3 regions of the Streptomyces sp. CC224B genome follow, and region 1 is predicted to be linked to each of the others. Evidence: riboswitches for the same ligand, from Rfam matches in the RefSeq annotation. Region 1 holds a riboswitch; each other region holds the start of a gene.
The links. Region 1 has a riboswitch for cobalamin ahead of QK440_RS01875 (ABC transporter substrate-binding protein). Riboswitches for the same ligand answer to the same signal wherever they lie in the genome.
Positions count from the first base shown of each region.

Region 1 (3,263 bases):
CGCAGGTTCCAGACGATGCCGTCGCGCAGCGGCGTGAGGCGCGCCTCGCCGCCGCCGAGGTGGCCCGCCACCGCCGCCCATACGTCGGGTACGGAGATGTCGGCGGGGCCGATGGTGACGGCCACGGCCACCGACAGGAGCAGGGCGGCCAGGCCCGTCGCGCACAGCAGGCCCGTGCTCCGCCACCAGGATCTCCTCGCGCCGATCCGTGCGTCGTTCCGTGTGCCGATCCGTGCGTCGTTCCGTGCGTCGTTCCGCGTGCCGTTCCGCGCGTCCTTCCGCGTGTTCACCGCCGGGCGCCGCGTCGCTTCGTCTTCTGTGCCGGTTCCCGTGCCGATTGCTGTGCCGGTCCCCGTGTCGCTTCCCCTGGCCGCGCGCGCACCGTCCCGTGCCGTCGCGCTCACCGTGCCAGGCCGAACTTCCGCAGGCCCGCCGCCACTTGTTCGATGCCGTCGACCGTCCGGATCGTCGGGTTCAGGGCCTGCCCGCTGAGCAGCACGTAGCGCTTCTTCCTCACGGCCGTGAGGTTCTTGGTGACGGGGTGGGACTCCAGGAACTTGATCTTCTGGCGGGCGCTCTCCGCCGACTGGGCCTTGCGCGTGAGGTCGCCGATCACCAGGACGTCGGGGTCGCGGTCGGCCACCGTCTCCCAGTTGACCTGCGGCCACTCGGCGCGCGTGTCGGCGAAGGCGTTGCGGACGCCGAGGGTGCGCGTGATGATGCCGGGCGCGCCGCAGCAGCCCGCGATGTACGGGGTCTTGGAGTCCGAGAACCAGTACAGGACGGACGCCTTGGACGCCTTGACCGTACGGGCCGCCTTCGCGGTGCGGGACTTGAGGTCCGCGATCAGGCGCTCGCCGCGCTCCTCCACGTGGAAGACGCGGGCCAGGTCGCGGATCTCCTTGTGGACGGTGTCCATGGTGAGTGTCTTGGTGCGGGTGCCGTCGTCGTCGCCGCTGTTGTCCTTGCCCGCGCAGTCGGTGGGCGAGACGTAGACGGGGACGCCCAGCTCGGTGAACTTGGCGCGGTCGGCGACGCCGCCCTTGCCCACGGTGTAGAGGAACGAGGCGCTGACGAAGTCCGGCTCCTTGGAGAGGACCTTCTCCAGGGACGGGTAGCGGTCCGCGAGGCGCTCGACCTTCGCGTTGTCCTTCGCGAGGTTCGGCCGGACCGGGTCGGTCCAGGTGCCGGTGCCCGCCATGCGGTCGGCGAGGCCGAGGGAGAGGAGGATCTCGGTGGAGCCCTGGTCCAGGGAGACGGCCCGGCGGGGCGGGGCGGTCACCGTGGCCTTCTTGCCGCAGGAGGTGACCGTCACCGGATAGCCGTCGGCCCCGGCCTCGTCGTCCCGGCCGGCGGAGGAGCCGCCGCCGCACGCCGTGAGCAGGAGCAGGCCGCCCGCGGCGAGCAGCGACGCGGTGCGGCGTACGCGAGGGCGTGTCCGAAGGCCTGCCCGGAGGCTCGTGCGAGGGCTTGTCCGAGGGCGTATCCGAGGGGCGAGAGAGAGCACACGTCTTCCCGGGTCTCATGGCTCATGCGCGGAGCCTGGTCTGCGAAACCCCGCCGCCCGGCGCCCGGACGGCGGTGCCAGCAGGTCTTCGGACTCGGGTTCGTCCGGACGGGGCCGCCTTCCCGGGCGCCCGTGGGCGCCCAGTGGCCGCTGGCCCCGCCCGTCCCCCTCACCGCTGCGCGTCAGTTCCGGATTCCCACCGGATTCCCTGGCCCGGGTGCGGGCGCGACTGGCGTGCGCAAGCTATCACCCCGGGCTCTCGTCACCGCTGGTCGGGGCGGGGTTCGCCGCGGTACGTCCCGAAGGACCACTTGTTGCCCTCCGGGTCCGCTACGGCGAACTCCCGGCTGCCGTACGGCTGGTCCGCGATCTCCCGGAGCACCTTGACGCCCGCGTCGGTGAGGCGCCGGTAGAGGGCGTCCACGTGGTCCGTGACGACGTACGCGCCGAACGTGCCCGGCTCCAGGCACCACTCGGCCGCCTCAGGGTTGTGGCTGCCGAGCATGACGCCGCCGCCCTCGGGCCAGTCGAGCTGGGCGTGGGCGACGCGGCCGCCGTCCTCGTACACGGCGGTCCGCAGGAAGCCGAGCGTGCCGACGAGGAAGTCGATCAGGGCGGGGGCGTCGTGGGCCTGGAAGGTGGGCCAGACGTCGGGTGCGCGCCGGGTCGTGGGGGTGTGCGTGGTGTCGATGTTCTGACCGCTCTGCGTGAGATGCGCGTTCTGCGGTGCTTCGTCGCTGTTCATGGGTCTCAGTCTTCGCCGGTCAGGTGCCCTCCGGCTTGGATATTCCGGCACTCCTCGGCCAGCCAGGCGGTCGGGCTCACGCCCGTGTACTGCTGGAAGTCCCGTACCAGGTGGGAGTGGTCGTAGTAGCCGCAGTCGGCGGCCACGCGGGCGAGGTCCGGGGGCGCGCCCGCGACGACGGCGCGGACGACGCGGGCCTTCGCGTGCTGGAAGCGCATGAGGCGGGCGGCCTGCTTGGGGGTGACGCCGGTCTCGGCGCGGAACAGGGCCGAAAGGCGGCGCTCGCTGAGCGCGACGTGCGCGGCCAGGCCCCGCAGGGTGCCCGCGCCCCGGTGCCGGGCGAGCCACGCCCAGGCCTCGGCGACCTCCGGGCGGGCGGCGCCGCGCCGGTCGGCGTCGGCCGCGCGCCGCGCCAGGTAGGCGTCGAGGCAGGCGAACCGCGCGTCCCAGCTGTCCGCCGCGCACAGCCGCTCCCGTACGTCCGCGGCCAGGCGGCCCAGGACGTCCGTGCCGTCGATGACGAGCTGCCCGGTCAGCTCGGCGGCGGGCAGGCCGAGGAGCGCGCGGGCCGCCAGCGGGTGCAGGGCGAGCTGGATGCCCGCCTCGCGCTCGGGCCGGACGACGTACGCCGGGCTCTGGTGCAGGCCGCCGACGACGATGACGGCGCGGGCGGCGCCCGGGCCGGTGGCCTCGGCGGGGGTGCGGCCGGTGACGACCGGGCCGTCGAGGGAGAAGAGCAGCGTCAGGTACGGGGACGGCAGGCCGCGGTGCAGGGCCGGGGTCTGGCCCGAGACGCGGTAGCCCACGGCGGACACCACCAGGCCGCGCCGCCCCGGAGCGGGCGCGGCGTGGACGAACTCCTGGCCGGCGGTGTCCATGGGTTCCATTGTGGCTCCGTACCGCGCGTCGCCGCGGGGCGGCGGTCGCGGCGGGGCCTCGCCGGCCGCGGTCCCGGTCCCGTGCGTCGGTCCCGTGCGCCGGACGGGGCTCGGAGTCCCCGCCCCGTCCGGC
Region 1 is NZ_JASCXL010000002.1:164,819-168,081, reverse strand. Features, by position in the region: gene QK440_RS01880 (iron chelate uptake ABC transporter family permease subunit) at 1-170, opposite strand, end outside; gene QK440_RS01875 (ABC transporter substrate-binding protein) at 401-1,408, opposite strand; cobalamin riboswitch at 1,569-1,756, opposite strand; gene QK440_RS01870 (VOC family protein) at 1,770-2,252, opposite strand; gene QK440_RS01865 (helix-turn-helix domain-containing protein) at 2,258-3,130, opposite strand.

Region 2 (3,263 bases), on a different contig from region 1:
CGCCTACCGCATGCCGGAGAGCGAGCACCGGCTCTTCATGGCCGACCCGTTCCTCGAGGAGCGGTACGCGGACTGCGTGACCCGCCCGGACATCGTGATCGGCCCGCACGGCCCGCAGTTCCTGGAGTTCAACGTCAGCGGGGCGCTCGGCGGCCCGGTGGAGGTGCACTCCCGCCTCGCGGTCTGGCGCGAACTGTACGCCGACGAGCAGGGCAGGCTGCCGTTCAGCAGCCAGGACCCCTTCGCCGTGCGCACCGAGATGTTCCGCGACGTGTGCGCGGAACTGGGCGTGGCGCCCCGCGTCGCGGTGCTGGGCAGCGCCCGCGACCAGGGCGGCGAGACCCGGTACTTCGACATGCAGACCGAGTACTTTGCGAGCCGGGGTCTGACCGCGCGCTTCTTCGAGCCCGAGGACCTCCACGAGGCCTGGGACTGCCCGCCGCACCTGCGCTACCAGGTGGGGTTGCGGGACTTCACCATCCCGGACTGGCTCGAACTCGGCATCGACACCGCGCCCGTACAGGCGGCCCTGGACCACGGCTGCCTGCTCGTGGGCACCCAGACGTCCACCTTCCTCTCCAGCAAGCTCACCATGGGGCACCTGTCGGAGGGCCGCCCGTGGATGAGCGCCGCCGAACAGGCCCTGGTCGACCGCTACCTCCCGTGGACGCGGGTGCTGTCCCACCGCTTCACGCACCGGGGCGACCGCAAGGTCGACCTCGTCCGGTACGCCGTGGACCACCGCGAGTCGCTGGTCCTCAAGGCGAGCATCGGGATGAGCGGCAAACAGGTCGTCATCGGCCGCGAGACGGGTCCGGCGGAGTGGGAGACGGCGGTGACCGCCGCCGCCGAGGAGGGCACGAGCATCGTCCAGGACTTCGTGTCCCCGCGCACCTGCCGGCTGTCCCTGGCCGCCGACGGCGCGGACGAGGTGTACGACGCCGACGTCGCGCCGGTCCTCGGCCCCCTCCTCTTCGGCGGCCGCCCCGCCGGCGTGCTCGCCCGCTTCTTCGGCGACGGCACGGCCGGCATCGTCACCGTCCACGGCACCCACAGCTCCGACAACTGCGTGGTCGCCGTCTGACGTTCCCGACCGCACACCGCCGGCCGTTCGCCCCGCCCCGCCGCCGCGTCCGGGGCCCGGCACCCGGAGGGCGGCATTCGGCCATAACCAGCCGTCTGCGGAGACGCCCTGTCGCCGGAGCGGCGGCGCCTCTACGCTGATGTGCGCAGTCGGTTCGCGCCACCGTCCGCGGTGGCGCGTCGTAAGAGGGAACCCGGTGGGAATCCGGGACTGCCCCGCAGCGGTGAGAGGGAACGAACGCCGTCAGGCGCACTGGGGCCGGACACCGGCCCCGGGAAGCGACGGCCAGTAGGAGCCCCCGCGCCTTCGTCCGAAGGCGGGGGACACGCCCCCGAGTCCGAAGACCTGCCGCTGTGCGCGTGCGCCACCCGTACGCGTTGTTCACGGTGACCTCGAGGGCGGGTGTGCTGTGCAGGGCAGAGCTGCGAACGACGGGCGCCGGACGCCCGGCACCCGGGACGCGGCGCGGGCCGACCGCGCCGGTCCTTCGGCGCGCCCCTCGTCCGGGGTCTGCCACGGCACCCTCGGCGAGCTCTACCAAGGCCCCCTGCGGCCCGGCCCGGACCCCGACATCGCGCTGGTGTCGTTCCCCGTCGACCGCCACTCCTGGGTGCACTTCACCCCGGGGCCCGGCGAACCCGGCCCGCACCCGCTCGGGGACAAGTCGGCGACGGCCGTCCGGCTCTTCCTCGACCGCTACGGCCTCACCCTCCCCCGGGGCAGCTGGCGCGCCCACTCCGAACTGCGGGTCGGCGTCGGCATGGCCAGCTCGACGGCCGACGTCGTCGCCACCCTGCGCTGCCTGTTCCGGGTGTTCGCGCTGCCCTACGACCCCGACGCGGTCCTCGGTGTCCTCGCCGCGATCGAGCGCGCCGACAGCGTGTTCCTCGACGAGTTCGCGCTGCACCTGAGCGGCCGGCACCGCGTGGTGCGGCGCCTGGGCACGGCCGTCGGCTTCCACACGGCGTACGTCACCGAGACCGGCACCGTGGACACGGCCGCGGTCACCCCGCTGCTCCTGCCGCACTACCGGCGCCGCGCCCAGGAGTACGAACGCTGCCTGACCGACCTGCTCAAGGGCTTCGCGGCGACGGACCCGTGCGCCGTCGCCCGGGCGGCGACCACCAGCGCCGCGCTCTCCCAGGACGTCCTGCCCAAGCGGTGCTTCGACGCGGTCCTCGCCCACCGGGAGGAGTTCGGCGCCGACGGGGTCTTCGTCGCCCACACGGGCTCCGTCGTCGGCTACCTCTTCGCCCACCGCCCCGCCCCCGCGCTCAAGGACGAGCTGTCCGCCTTCTTCTGCTCGCTCGGCCACCAGTGCTCATTCGCCCGAGGAGGATATGGGTGATCCACCCCCACATAGCCGACGCCCTGAAGACCCCCGACCTCATCCGCCTGACCGACGGCATGGTGCTGCTCCGCTTCGAGTCCATGAAGATCTACTCCGCGCTCGGCGCGGTCCGCCGGCTCCTCGACCGCGGTGTCGTCCGCCCCGGCCAGACCCTCGTCGACAGCTCCAGCGGCATCTACGCCTACGCCCTGGCCCTGGCCTGCCACCGCTACGGCATGCGCTGCCACATCGTGGCGTCCACCACCGTCGACGCCACCACCCGCGTCCAACTGGAGATCCTCGGCGCCACGGTGGAGCAGGTCGAGCCCTCCCGCGACCTCCGGCTCGACCAGCGCCTGCGCGTCCGGCGGGTGCGCGAGATCCTCGCCGCGCGGCCCGACGTCCACTGGATGCGCCAGTACCACGACGACATCCATTACGCGGGCTACCGGGAGGTCGCCGACCTCGTGGCCGCGACCGTGCCCGACCGGCCGCTCACGGTGGTCGGCGGCGTCGGCTCCGGCGCCTCCACCGGCGGCCTCGTGGAACACCTGCGCCGCCGCGACCCGGCGGTGCGCCTCGTCGGCGTGCAGCCCTTCGGCAGCGTGACCTTCGGCAGCCAGGACCACCACGACCCGGAGGCGATCATCGCCGGGATCGGTTCCTCGATCCCCTTCGACAACGTCCGCCACCACCTCTACGACGCCGTGCACTGGCTGGACTTCACCCACGCCCTGTCCGGCTCGGTCGCCCTGCTGCGCGCCCACGCCGTCTTCGCGGGCCTGTCCACCGGCGCCGCCTACCTGGCCGCCGCCCATGAGGCGCGGCGCCACCCCGACCGGCTCCACC
Region 2 is NZ_JASCXL010000007.1:99,504-102,766, forward strand. Features, by position in the region: gene QK440_RS04920 (hypothetical protein) at 1-1,084, shown strand, start outside; cobalamin riboswitch at 1,237-1,452, shown strand; gene QK440_RS04925 (hypothetical protein) at 1,494-2,432, shown strand; gene QK440_RS04930 (pyridoxal-phosphate dependent enzyme) at 2,429-3,263, shown strand, end outside.
Region 2: it holds a riboswitch for cobalamin, as region 1 does, so the genes downstream of both, QK440_RS04925 (hypothetical protein) here and QK440_RS01875 (ABC transporter substrate-binding protein) in region 1, are expected to answer to the same signal.

Region 3 (3,263 bases), on a different contig from region 1:
GTCCAGGTAGACCTTGGTGTTCTTCAGCGCGGTGAGCGTCTCGACGGCGCCCCGCAGGGCGGCGTAGCGCTCCTCGTGGAACTGCTCGGGGGTGCACCGGTCGACCATGTGCAGGACGGCGTCCGGCTCCAGGACGACCGTGGCGCGCCGGTCGCCGATGCCCCGGGCGACGCCGTCGATCCACGCGCGGTAGGCGTCGCCGTCGGCGGCGCCGCCCCGGGAGAACTGGCCGCAGTCGCGGTGCGGGATGTTGTAGAGGACGAGCAGCGCGTCCCGGCCGGCCTTCTCGGCGGCCTCGGTGAGGCCGCGCGCCTCCTCCTCGGGCCGGTCCGGCCCGATCCACTCGCCGACGGGCTGCTCGGCGATCTTGCGGATCTGCGCCGCCTCGTCCTTCCTGCCGTCCTTCTCGTACGCGGCGGCCTGCCGGGCCGCGCTCCCCTCGGGGTTGACCCAGAACGGGCCGGTGTCCGCGGGCCGCTGCCCCACCGGGCGGGTCGTGCGGTCCCGGTCGCCGTCCCCGTCGCCGCCGCCGTCGGACGAGCACCCCGAGAGCAGCAGCGCGGCCCCCGCGAGCACTGCCGCCACCGGCACCCCCCTGGCCGCGGCACCCCGCCCGCGACCTGCCTTGTTGCGGTACATCCACTCCCCCTCGGGTGCACGTTCCGTGGCTCAATCGTGGCACAACCCTGCGCAATCCCACGAGACCGTGACGTACCGGCCGGGGGACCATCTCCCCTTGCACACATGCCAGTTGGCGTCAAACTTGCCTAGGCCGACGCGGCCGCGCGCTCTAAAGTCGTAGGCACGGCCCAAGCCCCCGGCCGGAGGTGCGCATCCCGGTCCGCGCGCGCTGTCGCGCGCGCCGGGGCGTTGCGGGATGTGCGCGCGCCACTCCACGACCGACGGACCATCCGAAGCCTCCCCGCGCCGACGCCGGGTTTCTCCCGCAGCTCGAGCGTGCGCGACGGGAGGACCGGCCCGGTCGGCGACTCCGGGGGGAGCGGGTCGTTGACCGGGTCAGGTGGTGCCCGTCGACGGAGGGCGTACGCCCTCCGCGCGCGCCCGGCTCCGGGCGCGGCCTTTGGTTGACAGTGTCCATGACCACCTGCGACTCTCCGGGCGACAAGTCCATACGTCGAGGCGACGGTCGCCAGGAACCCGGTGTGACTCCGGGACGGTCCCGCCACTGTGACCCCACGCTCGGGCGTGGGGAAGTCAGGAACTGACCCCGTCGTCCTCCTGCCATGGGGCGTGGAAACCCCAGAAGGAGAGCCCGGTATGTCTGCTGCGCCCGCGCACACCGCTTCACACACCGACACCGCCGCGATACGGTCCGCGACCCTCGGGACCCGCGACTGGCTGCTGGCGGCGGGGGCCGTGATCCTCGCGCTGATCGCCCTGTACGCCGTCTTCATGGACAACGGTTCGCTGATCTCGGCGACCGGCGACTACCTCCACGAGTTCGCCCACGACGGCCGGCACCTCTTCGGTGCCCCCTGCCACTGATCGGGGCCGCGTCCGCCATGACCGCGTCCCCGCACCACGTTTCTTCCTCCCCGTCCCCGAACTCCCCGACCGCTCCCCGTTCCCCGATGTCCCCTGACTCCCCGGCCGCCTCCCCCGTGGCCTCCTCCCCCGTCCTGTCGCTGCTCGGCCGCGGTCTCGCGGCCGGGGGCCTGGGCGGGCTCGCCGCCGGGCTCTTCTCGCTGCTGCTCGCCGAGCCCCTGATGGACAGGGCGATCCGCGCCGAGGAGGCCCGCTCGCAGGCCCACGCCCACGACGACGCGGCCGCCGCGAACGCCGTGCAGCACCACGAGGAGCTGTTCTCGCGCTCGACCCAGCACGCGGGCCTGGTGGTCGCGCTGGTCGTCGCGGGCCTGGCGATCGGCGTGCTGTGCGCCGTCGCGTACGCGCTGGTGCACCGGCGCGACCCGCGCGCCGCGCCCTGGCCGAGAGCGCTCGCGTTCTGCGCCGCCGCGTTCCTCGCGGTCTCCCTCTTCCCGGCCCTGCGCTACCCGGCGAACCCGCCGGGCGTCGGCGACTCCGGCACCGTGGGCGACCGCCAGACGATGTGGCTGGCGGCGGTCGTGATCGGCGTGCTCGGCATGTTCCTGGTGTGGCAGGTGTACGTACGCCTCGCCGCGCGGCCGCAGCCGGTGCGGCAGCTCGCGGCGGCGGGCACGGCGGTCGCCGTCCTCGCGCTGCTGTGGACGCTGCCGGACAACCCGGACCCGGTGCCGGTCGACGCGACGCTGCTGTGGGACTTCCGGGTGCTGTCGCTCGCCTCGCACGTCGTGCTGTGGGCGGTGTTCGCGGCCGTCTTCGGCGGCCTCGGCCTGCGCGCCGTCCGCGGCGGCGCGGCCGCGCGGGAGGGCTAGCGCGCCGGGCGGCCGGGGCGCGGCGACCGGTCCGCGGTCACCGGTCACCGGGCCCCGGCCGTCCCGCCCGTCCGGACCGCCCCGGCCGCCCGCGGCCTCGCCCCGGCCTGCTACGGCCCCGCCACCCCCGTCAGGTAGGCGGAGACGACCACGTTCGCCGAGTACGTGCGGCTCGCGCGGTCGAAGCTGCCGCCGCAGGTGATGAGGCGGATCTCGGCGCGGCCCCGCTCGCGGGGGCCGTACGCCGCCCCGGCGTCGAAGTCCTCCCTGCTGAGCACCCGTACGTCGTCCACCGTGAACTCGGCGACCGACCCGTCGTCGCGCACCACCCCCACCTGCTGGCCCGGGCGGACCGCGCTGAGGTGGTAGAAGACGGCGGGCCTGCTCTCGGTGTCCACGTGCCCGACGAACAGCGCGACCCCGGCGGCCCCGGGCCGCACCCCGCCGCCGTACCAGCCGACGACTCCCGGCCGCGCGTACGACGGCGGGTCTATGGCGCCGTCCGCGTCCAGGCCGCGCGCCACCACCGGGGCCCGCACGCCGAGCGCGGGTACGTCCACGCGCAGGGGCCGGGCGGCGGGCAGCGGCTCGCGCGGGGCCGGCAGCTCGACCCCGGCGGGGCGGCCGACGGCGGCGACGTCGCCGGTGGTGGGGTCGGACAGGCCGCCGCGCACATCGGTGATCTCGTTGCCCCACAGCCACAGGCCCACCAGCAGCACGGCCCACGCCAGCCCCATGACGAGACGGCTCGTGCCGTGCGTGCCCCTGCCGCTGCCGGGCTCGGGCCCGCTCATGGTCAGTCCGAGCGGTGCCGGCGGACGCTGCGGAGGGCCACGGCGACGGCGGCGGCGCCGGCGAGCACCAGGCCGACGACCGCGTGCCGGG
Region 3 is NZ_JASCXL010000008.1:76,431-79,693, forward strand. Features, by position in the region: gene QK440_RS05305 (glycoside hydrolase family 6 protein) at 1-639, opposite strand, end outside; cobalamin riboswitch at 1,122-1,246, shown strand; gene QK440_RS05310 (CbtB-domain containing protein) at 1,279-1,506, shown strand; gene QK440_RS05315 (CbtA family protein) at 1,593-2,378, shown strand; gene QK440_RS05320 (class F sortase) at 2,489-3,172, opposite strand; gene QK440_RS05325 (hypothetical protein) at 3,175-3,263, opposite strand, start outside.
Region 3: it holds a riboswitch for cobalamin, as region 1 does, so the genes downstream of both, QK440_RS05310 (CbtB-domain containing protein) here and QK440_RS01875 (ABC transporter substrate-binding protein) in region 1, are expected to answer to the same signal.